Regions from separate parts of the Rhodococcus sp. NPDC058532 genome, predicted to be linked through region 2. Evidence: riboswitches for the same ligand, from Rfam matches in the RefSeq annotation. Region 2 holds a riboswitch; the other holds the start of a gene.
The links. A riboswitch is a leader RNA that binds a small molecule or an ion and turns the genes downstream of it on or off. The one in region 2 is predicted to bind S-adenosylmethionine.
Positions count from the first base shown of each region.

Region 1: linked by a shared signal. The riboswitch ahead of ACFWQG_RS10250 (aminotransferase class V-fold PLP-dependent enzyme) and the one ahead of ACFWQG_RS02520 (bifunctional o-acetylhomoserine/o-acetylserine sulfhydrylase) in region 2 are both predicted to bind S-adenosylmethionine.

Region 1 is NZ_JBHXNU010000006.1:225,487-231,347, reverse strand. It holds gene ACFWQG_RS10265 (CoA transferase subunit A) at 1-455, opposite strand, end outside; gene ACFWQG_RS10260 (IclR family transcriptional regulator) at 657-1,424, shown strand; gene ACFWQG_RS10255 (SDR family oxidoreductase) at 1,463-2,113, opposite strand; SAM riboswitch class IV at 2,267-2,383, shown strand; gene ACFWQG_RS10250 (aminotransferase class V-fold PLP-dependent enzyme) at 2,435-3,715, shown strand; gene ACFWQG_RS10245 (YbaK/EbsC family protein) at 3,746-4,219, opposite strand; gene ACFWQG_RS10240 (hypothetical protein) at 4,308-5,228, opposite strand; gene ACFWQG_RS10235 (hypothetical protein) at 5,417-5,861, opposite strand, start outside.
Region 2 is NZ_JBHXNU010000001.1:565,246-571,106, forward strand. It holds gene ACFWQG_RS02510 (homoserine O-acetyltransferase) at 1-1,076, opposite strand, end outside; gene ACFWQG_RS02515 (homoserine O-acetyltransferase) at 1,172-2,341, opposite strand; gene ACFWQG_RS02520 (bifunctional o-acetylhomoserine/o-acetylserine sulfhydrylase) at 2,338-3,642, opposite strand; SAM riboswitch class IV at 3,778-3,894, opposite strand; gene ACFWQG_RS02525 (amino acid permease) at 4,021-5,415, shown strand; gene ACFWQG_RS02530 (hypothetical protein) at 5,474-5,861, shown strand, end outside.

The DNA of each region.
Region 1 (5,861 bases), on a different contig from region 2:
GTCTCCTTCGGCGGGGACGCGACCGCGACGGAGCCGTCGGCGTGGTAGCGCCACGGCAGGCCGCCGTCGGCGACGGGGGTGCCGACCCCCGCCGGGGTGAAGAAGGCGGGGATGCCCGCGCCCCCGGCCCGCAGGCGTTCGGCGAGGGTGCCCTGCGGGGTCAGTTCGACCTCCAGTTCGCCGGCCAGGTACTGGCGCGCGAATTCCCGGTTCTCCCCAACGTAGGAGGCGGTCACCCGGCTGATCTGCCCACCGCCCAGCAGGATCCCGAGGCCGTGATCGTCCACGCCGCAGTTGTTGGAGAACACCTCGAGGTTGCCGACCCCGGAATCGCGGAGCGCGGCGATCAGGGCGTCGGGGATCCCGCACAGCCCGAACCCGCCGACCGCGATGGTGGCGCCCTCGCCGATGTCGGCGACCGCCTCGGCCGGTGTAGTGCACAGGGTCGTTCCCATCGAAAAGTTCCTTCCCTTGACGCGTCCGCGGTCCGAACGGGTGGATCATGTTCACTTCTCGGACGCCGCGGTTCGATTCCTGGTGGCCACTTAAGTGCGCAGCTCCCAGGGTTTCAAGAGGGGAGGAGGAATCGGCGGACACTGCTCGTTTGATGGACCTTCACGGCCATGCCGTTCACTGAGTGGACGTAGGATCGGGTCATGGAGGAGCCGCTGAGGCCGCAGGTGATCCGTCGCGTCGGTGCCCTGCTGCGCGCACTTTCGGGGGTGTCGGCGGGCGCGTCGACGTCCGAGCTCGCCCGGGCAACGAACCTGGCCCGACCGACCGCGCACCGCCTGCTGACCGCGCTCGCCGAGGAGGGGCTGGTCGACCGGGACCACCGGTCGGGGCGGTGGGCGCTCGGCCCGGAGCTGTACCTGCTCGGCGCGCAGGCGGCCGGCCGCTACGACATCACCGATCTGGGTCGCGACATCCTGCGGGACCTGGCGCGCGAGACCGGCGAGAGCGCCTTCCTCTCCGCGCGACGCGGCGACGAGACGGTGTGCATCGCGAGCGAGGAGGGCAGCTTCCCGCTGCGCTCGCACGTCCTGCACGTCGGGTTGCGACTGCCGCTCGGGGTCGCGTCCGCCGGGCTGGCGATCCTCTCGCACCTGCCGGATCGGGAGGTCGAGGAGTACCTGGAACGGCGGGACCTGACCGCGCAGTGGGGGGTCGACCACGACAGCGACGGCATCCGGGCGCGGGTCGTAGTGACCCGGCTGGCCGGGTACTGCGTCAATCCCGCCCTGCTCGTCGAGGGCAGCTGGGGGATGGGCGCCGCGGTCTTCGACGCGGCGGGTCGGCCCGAGTGGGCGTTGAGTCTGACCGGCGTGGAGAGTCGGTTCCGCGACGAGCGGCGCCCGGAACTCGGGGAACTGCTGCTGCGACAGGCGCACCGGCTGACCCAGCGGCTGCGGCGCAGCGGGTAGTCACCCAGGGTCGGCGCCCGGCTGACCCGCGGGGGCGGTCAGTGCGTGGTGATCGCCTCGGCGATCGGGGTCGGACCGTTGTTGAACGGGATCGTGCGGCGCACGGTGGTCGGGTCGGCAAGGGCGGCGGCCGCGACAGCGGCGACGTCCTCCCGGCTCACCGCATGCGCGGTGGGCGTCGGACTCACCTCGACCCGGCCCGTCCCCGGGGCGAGGGTCAGTGTGCCGGGGCCGAGAATCGTCCAGCCCAGGGCGGTGCCGCGCAGGTGCTGGTCGGCGGCGGCCTTTGCCTCCGCGTAGGCATAGAACGAATTGTCCGGTGGGACACCGTGGTCCGTCCTTGATCCGAGGTAGGAGACCATCACGTACCGCCGCACGCCCGCGGCCTCGGCGCCGTCCATCGACCGGATCGCGGCGTCCCGGTCCACGGCGTAGGTACGGTCGGGGTTGCCGCCGCCCGCGCCCGCCGACCAGACAACCGCGTCCTGCCCGCGCAGCACCTCCGCGAGCTGTTCGCCGCTCAGGTTCTCGACGTCGGCGAGTACCGGTGTTGCCCCCGCGGCAACGACGTCGGCGGCATGGTCGGGGTTGCGGATTACCGCGGTCACCTCGTCGCCGCGTCCGCTGAGGATCCGTGCCAGGTGCAGGGCCACCTTTCCGTGGCCACCGATGACGACGACGCGAGCCATGGCCGTTCCCTCCGTAGGACATTCGGGGTCGGGTCCAACGTACTGCCGCAACGGCGGCGCCGCAGATGTCGGGCATCGCGGTGGTCGAGGTCACAGGCGCACTCGGTGGGCGGGGGTTGACAGCGCGACGCCGATGCTGCCATTCTCTGCTCAGGTTATGAGTGCCAGCGTGTAGCCCCGGCTTGCTGGCCGGCAACCCTCCACCGCGGTGGGGTGCCCCGGGTGACGACCTGGCCGTGCTTCCAATTCCGGACACGGCAAGCGCGGACTCGATGCACCACCTCTCCATCGCACGGGTCCCTTGACGTAAGGGATGACGCCATGACCGCTGTACTCGACACCACCCCCCAGGTCGCCACCACTTTCGACGGAAACTGTTCCGGCACGGCATCTTTCGCGCCCGTCTGTGGTGGAGACCTGGTGGCGCCGCTCACTGACGGCACCTCGGTCAGGTACGCCAACTTCGACTACGCCGCCAGCGCCCCGGCCCTGACCGCGGTCGCGGACCGGGTGCAGGAACTGCTGCCGTTCTACGCCAGCGTGCACCGCGGCGCGGGCTACGCCTCCCAGGTGTGCACCGACCGCTACGAGGGCGCCCGCGGCGTGGTCGCGGACTTCGTTGGGGCCCGCGCCGACGACGTCGTGGTGTTCACCCGAAACACCACCGACGCACTGAACCTGCTCGCCTCCTGCGTGCCGGGTGAGACCGTGGTCCTCGACATCGAGCACCACGCAAACCTGTTGTCCTGGAATCGGAACGGCGCCCGCGTCGTCCGGTCCGCGGACACCGTCGAGGAGACGGTGCAGCGGATCGTCGCCGAACTGTGCACCCGCCCGGCGGCGCTGCTCGCCGTCACCGGCGCCTCCAACGTCACCGGCGAGGTGCTGCCGATCGCCCGGCTCGCGCGGATTGCCCACGAGTGCGGCGCCCGCATCCTCGTCGATGCTGCGCAGTTGTTGCCGCACCGCCGCGTCGACATCGCCGACCTCGGCGTCGACTACCTCGCCTTCTCCGGGCACAAGCTGTACGCGCCGTTCGGCGCAGGCGCCCTCGTCGGGCGCGCCGACTGGCTCGACGCCGCCGAGCCGTACCTTGCCGGTGGCGGGGCCACCAAGAACGTCGAGATCGACGCCGTGCAGTGGGCCGCCGCCCCGCAGCGGCACGAGGCGGGCACCCCGAACGTTCTCGGTGCCGTCGCGATCGCCGCCGCCTGCGAGGCGCTCGCCGGATTCGACGCCGACGCCGCCGAGCTGCACGAGCGGGTGCTGTGCGACCGCTTGACCGCCGGGCTCGACGCGATCACCGGGGTTCGGGTGCTGCGCATTTGGCCGGACTCCCCGGACGCCGTCGGCATCGTCACCTTCACCGTCGCCGGCGCCGAACCCCGTGAGGTCGCGACGTTCCTGTCCGACCGGTACGGCATCGGCGTGCGGGACGGTAAGTTCTGCGCGCACCCGCTGCTGACCCGGCTCGGTCATGGCGCGGGCGCGGTCCGCGCCAGCCTCGGGCTCGGCAGCAGCGGCGCCGATGTCGACCGTTTGGTCGGCGCGGTGGGCGAGTTCGTGCGCGAGCGCGTGACGAGCGGCGCGGCGGCGCACTAGCGTCGGCGCCGCGACCCGCAGGGGCGGGGATCAGTCGACGTCGATGGCCAGACCGGCCGTGATCCGGACCAGCTCGCGGAACGTGGTCCGGAACATGGCGCCCGGGTGCCCCGCCGCCGCCCACAGTTCCGGGTAGGCCTCGAGGGCGGTGTCGATGTAGGTGGACAGGTTGGTCGGGTGCCCAACCGGGGCGACGCCGCCGAGCGGCTGACCGGTCACCTGCACCACCAGTTCGGCGGGGGCGCGGGTGAGCATCCCCTCGAGACGTTTGCCGGTGCGCTCCGTGTCCACCTGGTGGGAACTCGACACCAGCAGCAGGACCGGCTCGTCGTCGAGGAGGAAGACCAGGGACTTGGTGATCGCGCCGATGTCGACGCCGAGGGTCGCGGCGGCTTCGGCGGCGGTGCGGGTCGGCCGGTCCTGAGTGACCACCACTCCGTGGTGGCCCCGCGAGATCAGTGTCCTCGCGACATTCGCGGCCTCGGGTTGCAGTGTCCTCGCCATGCCCCACCCTAGGACCGGCGGGCATCCTTCGCGCGCCGAAATGTCGGGACGCTCCTATGGTTTGGCCGCATCGCGGCGCATGCTGCGATCAACTGCCGGGCGGACAGCCCGCGCAGAAGGGCAGGTTCTTGAGGGCGACCTCACGCCAGTGGCCGCCCGGCGCGATGTTGGTCGCCAACTCGGGCGGCCCGGCGCCGTCCCCCACGAACGCGCGCCGGGCGAAGACGTCGCCGGCCAGTGAGTACCGCAGCCACGCCGTGACGTATCCGAGTGCCCCGGTGAGGTCGAGGTGGTCGCCGCCCACCAGTGCCGCCTTGGCCGCGGCCCCGGAAACCTGGTCGAAGTAGATGCGCTGGCCGCGCTCGGTTGCCAGCCAGTCGCCCGTGCCGCGGACGAGGAAGATCGGGGCGGAGAGTCCAGCAGCGGTGGGTACCGGCAGGCCCACCGGCCACCACCACAGTGGGGTGGGATCGGCGAACGCGAGGGCGACGACGCTGACGATGCGGCCCGCGGACGACCGGGCCGCGGTGACCGCGCCCCCCGCCCCCTGCGAGTGCCCGACGGCCGCGATCCGGTCGGTGTCGAGTCGGTTATGCAGCGGACTCGACGGGTCGTCGTTCAGCTCGACGGCGTGGTCGACCGCCGCCAGCAGGGCGGTGCCGTCCCCGACCGCGCCGCTGTTGGGGGCGACCACCACGAATCCCCAGGACGCGAGGTGTACCAGCGCGTCATGGTAGGAGCACGTCGAATCGGTGCCGAAGCCTGTGCCGTTGCCCCATACGACTATGGGGTGCGGCCCGCTCGCGGGGTCGTTCGGGTAGATGACGGTATGGCCGCCCGGTTGCTGCGTTCGCGGGGCCTCGCACCCGAGCTCGCGGCCGTCGTCCCAAGTCACGGTGAGGACGCCCGGAGCCTGGTAGGTGCCTTCGATCCGGGCGGCCGCGTGCGCGGTGGGGGCGCAGAACCCCGCGGCGGTCATGACCGCGATGGTGGCGATCGCCGTGCTCACGATCCGCGACGGCACTGGATCTCCCGTCGCGGACTACTGGCCGGGCCGCCCACGCGCACGTCTCCTCGTGTGCACATCAGGAGTCGCAGTTTACCGATGTTTTGCCGCGCCGTCATCGTCGACTGCGACGAACGGCTGGTTGGTTGAATCCGGGGTCATGAGCGCAGTCCCCACCCGTCCAGCCGGTTTCAGTGCACGCGCCCTCGCCGAGCGGTGCGGGCCGTGCAGGCGAATACCGTCACGAGCCCGACCAGTGCGTAGGTCACCAGGGTCACGATCGGCTGCCCGACGCCGGTGCCGTGGAAGTAGACGATGCTGCGCACGCCCTCGGTGCCCGCTCCTGGGGTGATCCAGCTGCCGATCGCCGCATAGAACTCGGGCAGCACATTCGATCCGAATGCGCCTCCGGCGCTGGGGTTTCCGAGTACCACGAAGATCAGGATCGCGAGCGGAACGGCGAGGATGCCGATCAGCGCCCGCAGGCCCATCGTGAACATCCCGGTCGCGAACACCACACCGGCGCCGAGCAGCGACAGCGGCAGTAGATGGCCGGTGAACGTCCCGAGCAGGTTCGCGGCGATCAGCGCCCCGAGGAAGCCGGACAGCAGCGCGTAGACCGCCATCAGCGCGGTG
Region 2 (5,861 bases):
TCGTGGCCGTCCGCGGAGTGGACCACCCGCAGCCCGTCACAGCCCGGCAGCAGGTCCGCGAGTTCCTCGAGCTGCCGCAGCGGGAACAGCCGATCGGAGTCGATGCCGCCGACGACAACCGGGACCGGGGTCGCGGTGAGGGCGGCCGCGACCCCACCGCGGCCGCGGCCGACGTCGTGCCGGTTGATGACGTCGGTGAGCACCACGTAGCTGCCGGGGTCGAACCGGGAGGTCAGTTTCCTCGCCTGATGGTCGAGATAGCTCTGCACCGCGTACCGGCCGCCCGCCCTGGGATCCTCACCCGGCTGGGGATCGTTCGCGAAGCGCCCGTCCAGACCCGCGTCGCCGCGGTAGGTCAGGTGTGCGATCTTGCGGGCGAGGGCCAGCCCGGCCCGGGGGGAGCGCCCGGTGCCGTGGTAGTCGCCGCCCTGCCAGTCGGGGTCGGCGGTGATGGCCGCGATCTGGGTGGTCTGGGTGCCGATCTGGTCGGCGGTGGCGCGCGCTCCGACCGCCAACACCAGCGCGGACCGCACCCGGTTCGGGTGTCCGGCCATCCACTCGAGGGCGCGCATGCCGCCCATCGAGCCGCCGATGACCGCCGCGAAGCGGTCCACCCCGAGCAGGTCCGCGAGCACGACCTCGGCGGCGACCTGGTCGCGGATGGAGATCGCCGGGAACCGGGAGCCCCACGCGACATGGTCCGGTGCCGGCGATGCCGGGCCGGTGGATCCGTCGCATCCGCCGAGCACGTTCGCGGTGACGACACACCATTCCTCGGTGTCCAGCGGCGCGCCGGGGCCGACCTGATCGTTCCACCAACCGGCAGTGGCGGATCCCTGTCCGGCCTCGCCGGTGACGTGCGAATCGCCGGTGAGCGCGTGCTCGACCAGCACGATGTTGTCGCGCGCTGCGGTTGGGGTGCCCCAGCACTGCACGGCGAGGACGACATCGGGCAGCACGGACCCGCTCTCGAGGCGCAGCGCGCCGATGCCGACCGTGACTCGGGTCCCGTCCGTCGGGAGCAGCCAGGACGCCCCGGGGGCGCCCGGTGCGGACTGCTCGTTCGATGCGGCGATCGTGGGCGGCGAGTCGGGGACGGGCACGATTCCCCATGCTAATGATCGGGGTGCGGGCCGCCAAACACCGCGGGTGTGTCGCGTCGACGGATCCGCTATCGGACCCGGCAGCCCGCCCGATGCGCACGCGCCAGGGCCATCGTCTCGCCGAGCAGGGTGGTGACCCACGCCGCCTCGGTGAGGAAGCCGTCGTGCCCGTCCTTCGAATGCACCACCCGCAGGCCCTCGCAGCCGGCGAGGTGGTCCGCGATCTCCCGCTGCTGCCACAGCGGATACAGCCGATCCGAGTCGACCCCGCCGACGATCGTCGGCACGGTGCACGCCGCAAGGGCTGCTTCCACGCCGCCGCGGCCGCGGCCGACGTCGTGCCGGTTCATCGCCTCGGACAACAGCACGTAGGTGGCCGGATCGAAGCGGGTGACCAGCTTCGCCGCCTGATGCTCGAGGTAGCTTTGCACCGCGTAGCGGCCACCCTGGCGCGGGTCCTCACCGTCCTGCGCCGCGTTCCGGAACCGGGAGTCGAGTTCGCCCTCGGTGCGGTACGTCAGGTGCGCGATGCGGCGGGCGATGCCGAGACCGGCCTCCGGCGAGCGTCCGGTGCCGTGGTAGTCGCCGCCCTGCCAATCGGCGTCGGCGGTGATGGCCGCCATCTGCGTGGTCTGGGTGCCGATCTGGTCGGCGGTGGCGCGGGCGCCGACCGCGAGGACGAGCGCGGCCGTCACCCGGTCCGGGTGGCCGACGATCCACTCCAGGGTGCGCATGCCGCCCATCGACCCGCCGAGGACGGCCGCGAACCGCTCGATTCCCAGCCGGTCCGCGAGCGCCACCTCGGCGGTCACCTGGTCGCGCACCGAGATCCCCGGGAACCGGGACCCCCACGCCCGCCCGTCCGGGGCTGGCGTCGCCGGGCCGGTGCTGCCGCGGCACCCGCCGAGGACGTTGGTGGCGACGACGCACCACTCGTCGGTGTCGATCGGCGCGCCGGGCCCGACCATGCCGTCCCACCAGCCGGGCGACGGGTGGTCGGCGGACGCCGGGCCGGTGACGTGCGAGTCGCCGGTCAGCGCGTGCTCGACGAGAACGATGTTGTCCCGGGCCGCGGTGGGCGTGCCCCAGCATTGGACCGCGAGCACGATGTCGGGCAGCACGGCGCCGCTCTCGAGGGTGAGCGCGCCGATCGGGATGTGCGTCAGCCGCCCGTCCGGCGGCGGGAACCCCGCGGGGGTGCCGGCCGGACGGGCGCCCGAGACGGAGCCGACTGTCAAGAGTTCGCCGCCGCGAATCCGGTCTCGAGGTCGGCCAGGATGTCGTCGATCCCCTCGATGCCGACGGCCAGCCGCACCAGTCCGGGTGTGACGCCGGAGGCCAACTGCTCCTCCGGGGACAGCTGGGCGTGGGTGGTCGAGGCGGGGTGGATCACGAGCGAACGCACGTCGCCGATGTTAGCGACATGACTGTGCAGCGTCAGGGCATCGACGAACTTCTTGCCCGCCGGGGCGCCGCCCTCGAGTTCGAACGCGACGATCGCGCCCGGACCCTTCGGGATCAGCGCCCGCGCCCGCTCGTGCCACGGCGAGCTCGGCAGCCCCGCATAGGAGACGGACGTGACGTCCGACCGGGCATCCAGGAACTCCGCGACCCGCTGCGCGTTCTGCACGTGCCGTTCGATCCGCAGGCTCAACGTCTCGATGCCCTGGCTGATTAGGAACGCGTTGAACGGCGACACCGCCGACCCGAGGTCGCGCAGCAACTGCACGCGGGCCTTGAGCGCATAGGCGGGCGCACCGAGGTCCGCGAAGACGGCACCGTGGTAGCTGGGATCGGGGGTGGTGAAGCCGGGATGCCTGCCCTGCGTCCAGTCGAAGGTGCCGCCGTCGACGATGACCCCGGCGATCGCGGTGCCGTGGCCGCCGAGGTACTTCGTCGCCGAGTGCACGACGATGTCCGCGCCGTGCTCGAGCGGGCGCAGCAGGTACGGGGTGGCGACCGTGTTGTCGACGATCAGCGGGATCCCCGCCGCATGCCCGACCGCGGCAATCCCGGGGATGTCGAGCACGTCGTTGCGCGGGTTCGAGATGGACTCGCCGTAGAACGCGACGGTGGTCGGGCGGATCGCGGCCCGCCACTGCTCGAGGTCGTCGGGGTCCCCGACGAACGTGACCTCGACGCCGAGCTTCGCGAGGGTGTAGTGGAAGAGGTTGTAGGTGCCGCCGTACAGCCGCGGGCTGGCGACCACGTGGTCGCCAGCACCCGCGAGGTTCAGCAGCGCGAACGTCGTCGCGGCCTGCCCGGAGGCGAGCAGCAGCGCGGCGACGCCGCCCTCGAGCGCGGCGATCCGCTGCTCGACCGCGTCCTGCGTCGGGTTCATGATGCGGGTGTAGATGTTGCCGGGTTCGGCAAGCCCGAACAGCGCCGCGGCGTGGTCGGTGCTGTCGAAGGTGTACGAGGTGGTCTGGTAGATCGGCAGCGCCCGGGCCTTGGTGGTGGCGTCCGAGGTCTGCCCGGCATGGATCTGCTTCGTCTCGAAGCTCCACCCTGCCGTCGGATCGATCGTGTTCTCACTCATGGGTGACTCTGGCTCCAGGGGTGTCGGGAGATGGGGCGCGTCTCCGGCGCCGAGGGCTGATCGGGCCTATCTGCGACAACAACACATGGTGAACCTCCGGTGGGTCGTGGCCCTGTCGGTGGGTCCGTCCCAGCGGACCCGCGCTTGTCATCCGACGTGTTCTCGAACAACCAGGTCATCACCCGGGGCACCCCACCGCGGATGGAGGGTTGCCGACCAGCGAGCCGGGGCTTGGCACTGGCACTCATGACCTGGCAGCGATCTTAGCGTCAGCGGTCGAACCCGCGGCATCGGGGCGGAGCCGCGATCGGGTGACCCGCGTAACACGACTAAAGTCCTGGTCGCACGCATGCCCGACCAGTCTGGGGGATTTCCGCAGTGAAGGACGCCGCGTCGGCGCTGACCCGGGGTTTGTCGGCCCGCCACATCCGTTTCATCGCGCTCGGCTCGGCGATCGGGACCGGACTGTTCTACGGCTCGGCCGAGGCCATCGAGAAGGCCGGACCGTCGGTGCTGCTGGCGTACCTGATCGGCGGCGTCGTCGTCTACATCGTGCTGCGGGCGCTCGGTGAGATGGCGGTCCGCAACCCGGTCTCCGGCTCGTTCGGCGAGTACGCAGGCAAACACCTCGGACCGCTCGCCGGATTCCTGACCGGCTGGACCTACACGTTCGAGATGATCGTCGTGTGCCTCGCCGACGTCACCGCGTTCGGCGTCTACATGGGCTTCTGGTTCCCCGATGTCCCCCGCTGGATCTGGGTGTTGGCGATCGTGTTCTTCATCGGGGCACTGAACCTGCTCAGCGTCAAGGTGTTCGGCGAGCTGGAGTTCTGGTTCACCCTGGTCAAGGTGGCCGCGATCATCGCGATGATCGCGGCGGGCGTTGCGATCCTGATCTTCGGGTTCGGCATCCACGACACCTCCGAGGGGGTGAGCAACCTGTGGGCCGAGGGCGGCTTCTTCGCGAACGGCTTCGGCGGGTTCGTCGCCTGCTTCGCGATTGTCATGTTCGCGTTCGGCGGCACCGAGATCATCGGCATCACCGCCGGCGAGGCCGAGGATCCGGCCCGCACGATTCCCCGCGCCGTGAACACGGTGCCCGCGCGGATCATGCTGTTCTACATTGCGACGCTGGCGGTGATCATGGCGATCACCCCGTGGCATTCGGTCGGCACCGAGGGCAGCCCGTTCGTGCAGATCTTCGAGGGCCTCGGGGTTGGGCCGGCCGCGGCCGTGCTGAACGTCGTCGTCATCACCGCGGCCCTGTCCGCGATCAACAGCGACATCTTCGGCGCAGGCCGGATAATGTACGGCATGGCGCAGCGCGGTCAGGCGCCTGCCGTGATGACGCGGGTGACCCGGGCCGGGGTGCCGTGGATGACGGTGGTGGTGATGATCGGCGCGCTGCTGGTCGCGGTGCTGTTGAACTACCTGATCCCCGAATCGGTGTTCCTCGTCATCGCGTCGATCGCCACCTTCGCCACCATCTTCGTGTGGGTGATGATCCTGCTGTCGCAGTACCGGTCCCGCCGCCGGATGAGCGACGCGGAGGTGGCGGCGCTGACCTTCCCGGTCCCGCTGTGGCCGTACGCGCAGCTCGCGGCGCTCGCGTTCCTCGGCTTCGTGATCGTGGTCCTCGCATTCGACGCCGACACCAGGGTGGCCCTCGTCGTTGGTGCGGTGTGGTTGGTCGGTCTCGCGCTGGCGTACCTGCGGTTCGTCCGGCCCGCCGGTGACCGGCCGGATCCGGTTCCCGCCGACCAGCCCCGATGACACCGCTACCCTGAGCGGCGCCGGGCACCCGGTGACCACCGACCGGGAGGACAACACCGTGCCAGGAACCGGACGATCAGCGAGCGGGCTGGCCGCCCTCATCCCCGTCGCGGTGCTGCTCGGCGGGTGCGGCACGCCCGACGGCGACACCCACGCGGACGGGCCAGCCAGGGGCGGCACGTGTCAACGATTCGAGTCGTTCTCCGGGCAGCTCGTCGTCGGCAACCCGGACGCGGCGCCCCCGACCCGGGTGCTGGTGCCGGTGGAGCCGGGGGCGGCGCTGCCGCAGCCACCCGACCTTCCGTCGCTGGTGTCGATCGGGGTGGACCGGGAACCGGGCCGCGACAGCGTCGTCCTCGAACTCGGGGGCGACGGCACCACGGGGTGGGCCGCCCGCTTCGTGCAGATGCCGCTGCTGCGGGGGACGGACGACCCCGTCGCGGTCC